DNA from 2 places in the Pseudomonas sp. PGPPP1 genome. Region 2 is predicted to be linked to the other one. Evidence: riboswitches for the same ligand, from Rfam matches in the RefSeq annotation. Region 2 holds a riboswitch; the other holds the start of a gene.

Region 1 (2,867 bases), on a different contig from region 2:
CATGTTCAGCATGCTGTCGAGCCAGGAAGTCGACCAGATGTATGCGCAGTCCTATCAGCAGACCCTGGGCGAAGCCAGTGGCAAAGGCCTGGTAGACAAAACCAGCGCCAACGCCAAGCGTGTGCAGGCCATCGCCAACCGCTTGATCGCCCAAGCACCGACCTTTCGTGCAGATGCTGCGCAGTGGAAGTGGGAAGTGAACCTGATCAAGAGCGACGAGATGAACGCCAACTGCGGACCGGGCGGCAAGATCTTTGTGTACAGCGCATTGATCGACAACCTCAAACTCACCGATGACGAACTGGCGGCAGTGATGGGCCATGAAATCGCCCACGCCTTGCGTGAGCATGGCCGTGAAGCCATGTCCAAGGCTTACGGAATCGAGATGGCCAAGCAGGGTGCGGGTGCGTTGTTCGGTCTGGGCCAGGACAGCCTGGCACTGGCGGATACGGTGGCCAACTACGGCATGACCTTGCCCAACAGCCGCAGCAATGAAAACGAAGCAGACCTGATCGGCCTGGAGCTCTCCGCCCGCGCCGGCTACAACCCGAACGCGGCCATCACGTTGTGGAACAAGATGGCCAAGGCTTCGGAAGGTGCACCGCCGGAGTTCATGAGCACTCACCCAGCGTCTGATAGCCGTATTGCCTCGTTGCAGGCGGCGATTCCGAAGGTGATGCCGCTTTACCAGCAGGCCAAGAAGTCCTGAGCCTATAAGTCTGGTGAGGGTCTAAATGTGGGAGCGGGCTTGCTCGCGAAGGCGGTGGGTCAGTCAAATAATCAGTGACTGACACTCCGTATTCGCGAGCAAGCCCGCTCCCACATTGGGTTGGGTTTACAGATTTAGATCCAACCGCTGCTCTGCATTGCTTTGTATACGGCCACGATAGCCAGCACGAAGAATGCCGTAGCCGCCAATCGACGAATCAGGGTCAAAGGCAGTTTCTCTGCGGCAAAATTCCCCGCCAAGACCACCGGCACGTTGGCAATCAGCATGCCCAGGGTGGTGCCGATAATCACCAGCCACAGTTCCGGGTACTGCGCCGCCAGCATCACCGTGGCGATTTGGGTCTTGTCACCGATTTCTGCGAGGAAGAACGCGATCAACGTGGTCAGGAACGGCCCGAATTTGCGCGTCGTACTGGCTTCGTCATCGTCGAGTTTGTCCGGCACCAGGGTCCACAAGGCCGTGGCACAGAAGCTCGCCGCCAGGATCCAGTGCAACACCGCATCCGAGAAGAAGCTCCCAAACCACGCCCCCACGGCACCGGCGGCAGCATGGTTGGCCAGGGTCGCGGCAACGATGCCGGCGATGATCGGCCAAGGTTTGCGAAAGCGTGCAGCGAGGATGAGCGCGAGCAGTTGCGTCTTGTCGCCGATTTCGGCCAAGGCAACGATTGCGGTAGGTACGAGTAGTGAATCCAGCATCAGGTAGTTTCCAGGGGCGGGTCGACACGGCTATGACACGTACAGCCTTCCCGCCCCGGGTAAGGTGTGCGTGTCATAGGTCTTGTCAAACCCCGGTCCGTCTGTGCGGACTCCTGGGTCGCATACGCCATGGCCTGTTGACCAAGTATGTTGACGTATGCCGGACGAGCATGGCGCTCGTGGGAGACTACTCCCCTAGGACGGAGCGGATTCTGCCTAGGCAAAATCTATTCGGCAAGCCTTCTTTTTCAAACGCTCGTCAGCCGCGCTTGGCACGGTAAATGCGGAAACCATTGCCTTCGGCCTTGATTGCACACACCCCCAAATGCTCTTCGATCAGCGGTTGGTACTTCAGGAAACTGTTTGCGACCAAGCGGAGTTCGCCGCCTTTTGCCAGATGTTTCGCAGCTTTTCGCAGCAGGTTTTCGGTGGCGAAATAATCGGTGTGCACGCCCACGTGGAACGGCGGATTGCTCAAAATCGCGTTTAAACCCATCGGTGCTGCATCAATGCCATCACCGGTCAGCACTTCGGCTTCCAGACCATTGGCCGCCAGGGTCAGGCGGCTGCTGGCGGCGGCGAAGGCGTCCACATCCAGCAGCGTGACCGTGTTGTGCGGGTAGCGACGTTTTACCGCAGCTCCAAGCACGCCGGCGCCGCAGCCGAAGTCCAGCAAATGGCCGCTGGGCAGTTTATCCAGATGCTCCAGCAACAGTTCGGTGCCGCGATCCAGGCGACCATGGCTGAATACCCCGGGCAAGCTCACCACCTTCAACGGCCCTTCGGCCAGCGGCACGTCGAAGACCTGCGCCAGGCTTTGCAGATCGACCGCTTGCGGGGCATTGCCCACGGTGACTTGCCACAGCTGGCAATGCCGCGCGCTGTCGAGCTTGCGCGGCTTGCCGAAAGGGATCATCTGCTTGGCGGCGCTTTCGATGCCGCCTTTTTTCTCGCCCACCAGAAACTGCTCGGCGCCGGGCAAGCGCGCGGCCACGGCGTTGAGCAGGTAATCGGCGAGGTCCTTGGATTTGGGCAGGAAGATCACCGCCGCATCAAAGGCGCGCTCCGGCACGTTTACGCCGAATTGGCTGCGCTCTGGGAAGCGTGCGTCGAGCGCCGCCTGGTCGCCAGCGTGCCAGCACCAACCGTGGGCGTTGGGTAAACGCCCCAGCAGGTCGTCGGCAGGCAAGCCAACCAGCAGCAAGTTGCCTTGAAAAAGTTCGGCCTGACGAAGCAGTACTTCACTGCGCGGATCCATGGTCTGCTCCTTGAAAAGGAGCGCAGTTTATCAACTGACGACGCGCAGCGGGGCACCACTGAAAAAGCCTCGGGCGTTTTCCGCCAGTTGGCCGACGATGCGCTGGCGTGCCTCGCGACTGCCCCAGGCGTTGTGGGGCGTGACGATCAGCCGAGGGATATCGCCGGCCAGCAGTGGGTTG
Region 2 (2,867 bases):
TACGATACGCGCCATGTTTTGAGGGCGTTTTTCAGGGCGTCTTTTTCAGGGAGAGAGTGTTGATGAAAAGAACATTGGCGGTAAGTGTATTGGCTGCGGCGATGCTGCTGGCTGGGTGTCAGTCGGTCAATACCACCAGCGGCGGCGCCGTTGGGGTTGAGCGCAAGCAATACATGTTCAGCATGCTGTCGAGTCAGGAAGTCGACCAGATGTATGCCCAGTCCTACCAGCAGACGCTGGGTGAAGCCAGTACCAAAGGCCAGTTGGACAAGACCAGCGCCAACGCCAAGCGCGTGCAGGCAATTGCCAAGCGTTTGATCGCCCAGGCGCCCACCTTCCGTCCTGATGCAGCGCAGTGGAAGTGGGAAGTGAATTTGATCAAAAGCGATGAGATGAACGCCAACTGTGGGCCTGGCGGCAAGATTTTTGTGTACAGCGCACTGATCGACAATCTCAAGCTTACCGATGACGAGTTGGCAGCAGTGATGGGCCATGAAATCGCCCACGCCTTGCGCGAGCACGGTCGTGAGGCAATGTCCAAGGCGTACGGTATCGAGATCGCCAAGCAGGGGGCTGGTGCGTTGTTCGGCTTGGGTCAAGATAGCCTGGCATTGGCGGACACGGTCGCCAACTACGGCATGACCTTGCCCAACAGCCGGAGCAATGAAAACGAAGCGGACCTGATCGGCCTGGAACTGTCGGCTCGCGCCGGCTACAACCCGAACGCCGCCATCACGCTGTGGAACAAGATGGCCAAGGCATCGGAAGGCTCGCCACCGGAGTTCATGAGTACTCACCCGGCGTCGGACAGCCGAATCGCGTCCTTGCAGGCGGCGATTCCTAAGGTGATGCCGTTGTATCAACAGGCCAAGAAGTCCTAAGGCTTGATGAAGATCCAAATGTGGGAGGGGGCTTGCCCCCGATGGTGTTGGGTCAGTTAGCAGATGCATTGACTGATCTACTGCTATCGGGGGCAAGCCCCCTCCCACATTGGATTGGGTTTGCAGGCTTAGATCCTTAGATCCACCCGCTGCTCTGCATGGCCTTGTACACCGCCACGATCGCCAGGACAAAAAACGCCGTAGCCGCCAGTCGACGAATCAACGTCAGCGGCAGTTTCTCCGCCGCGAAATTCCCCGCCAGAACCACCGGTACGTTGGCAATCAACATGCCCAGAGTGGTGCCGATAATCACCAGCCACAGCTCCGGATATTGCGCGGCCAGCATCACCGTGGCGATCTGAGTCTTGTCACCGATTTCCGCCAGGAAGAATGCAATCAGCGTGGTCAGGAACGGCCCGAACTTGCGCGTGGTACTGGCTTCGTCATCGTCGAGTTTGTCTGGCACCAGTGTCCACAGCGCAGTGGCGCAGAAGCTCGCTGCGAGGATCCAGTGCAACACCGCATCCGAGAAAAAACTGCCAAACCAGGCCCCCACTGCGCCGGCAGCCGCATGGTTGGCCAGGGTCGCGGCGACGATGCCGGCGATGATTGGCCAAGGCTTGCGGAAGCGAGCAGCGAGAATGAGCGCGAGCAGTTGCGTCTTGTCGCCGATTTCGGCCAAGGCAACGATTGCGGTAGGAACGAGTAATGAATCCAGCATCAGGTAAGTTTCCAGGGGCGGGTCGACACGGCTATGACACGTACAGCCTTCCCGCCCCGGGTAAGGTGTGCGTGTCATAGGTCTTGTCAAACCCCGGTCCGTCTGTGCGGACTCCTGGGTCGCATACGCCATGGTCTGTTGACCAAGTATGTTGACGTATGCCGGACGAGCGTGGCGCTCGTGGGAGACTACTCCCCTAGGACGGAGCGGATTCTGCCTAGGCAAAATCCATTCGGCAAGCCTTCTTTTTCAAATAGCCATCAGCCGCGTTTGGCACGGTAGATGCGAAAACCATTGCCCTCGGCCTTGATCGCACACACGCCCAAATGCTCTTCAATCAGCGGTTGGTATTTCAGGAAACTGTTAGCTACCAGGCGAAGTTCGCCACCTTTTGCCAAGTGTTTCGCTGCTTTTCGCAGCAGGTTCTCGGTGGCGAAATAATCGGTGTGCACACCGACATGGAACGGCGGGTTGCTCAAGATCGCATTCAGACCCATCGGTGCAGCATCGATGCCATCACCGGTGAGCACCTCGGCTTCCAGCCCATTGGCAGCGAGGGTCAAGCGGCTGCTGGCAGCGGCGAAGGCGTCCACGTCCAGCATCGTCACGCTGTTGTGCGGGTAGCGACGTTTCACCGCAGCCCCCAGCACGCCGGCGCCGCAACCAAAGTCCAACAGATGGCCGCTCGGCAATTTGTCCAAATGCGCCAGCAACAACTCGGTGCCACGATCCAGGCGGCCATGGCTGAACACGCCCGGCAGGCTCACTACTTTGAGCGGACCTTCGGCCAGTGGCACTTCGAAGACTTGCGCCAGGCTCTCCAGTTCCACTGCTTGCGGCGCGTTGGCAACGGTGATTTGCCACAGCTGGCAATGCCGGGCGTTGTCGAGCTTGCGGGGCTTGCCAAAGGGGATCATCTGCTTGGCGGCACTTTCGATACCGCTTTTTTTCTCGCCGACCAAGAACAGCTCGGCGCCGGGCAGGCGTGCGGCCACGGCGTTGAGCAGGTAGTCAGTGAGGTCCTTGGACTTGGGCAGGAAAATCACCGCTGCGTCGAACTCACGCTCTGGCACATTCACGCCAAATTGGCTGCGTTGCGGGAAGCGTGCGTCGAGCGCCGCCTGGTCACCGGCATGCCAGCACCACCCATGGGCGTTGGGCAGGCGACCCAGCAGGTCGTCGGCGGGCAAGCCCACCAACAGCAGGTTGCCTTGAAAAAGTTCGGCCTGACGAAGCAGTACTTCACTGCGCGGATCCATGGTCTG

Evidence for each region. Region 2 has a riboswitch for manganese ahead of CFE47_RS25000 (TMEM165/GDT1 family protein). Riboswitches for the same ligand answer to the same signal wherever they lie in the genome.
Region 1: linked by a shared signal. The riboswitch ahead of CFE47_RS29400 (TMEM165/GDT1 family protein) and the one ahead of CFE47_RS25000 (TMEM165/GDT1 family protein) in region 2 are both predicted to bind manganese.

Annotation. Positions count from the first base shown of each region.
Region 1 covers NZ_NKIG01000045.1:16,710-19,576, reverse strand. The annotation lists gene CFE47_RS29405 (M48 family metallopeptidase) at 1-709, shown strand, start outside; gene CFE47_RS29400 (TMEM165/GDT1 family protein) at 844-1,428, opposite strand; yybP-ykoY riboswitch at 1,516-1,637, opposite strand; gene CFE47_RS29395 (methyltransferase) at 1,688-2,686, opposite strand; gene CFE47_RS29390 (2-hydroxyacid dehydrogenase) at 2,717-2,867, opposite strand, start outside.
Region 2 covers NZ_NKIG01000028.1:61,045-63,911, forward strand. The annotation lists gene CFE47_RS24995 (M48 family metallopeptidase) at 63-881, shown strand; gene CFE47_RS25000 (TMEM165/GDT1 family protein) at 1,018-1,602, opposite strand; yybP-ykoY riboswitch at 1,691-1,812, opposite strand; gene CFE47_RS25005 (methyltransferase) at 1,863-2,861, opposite strand.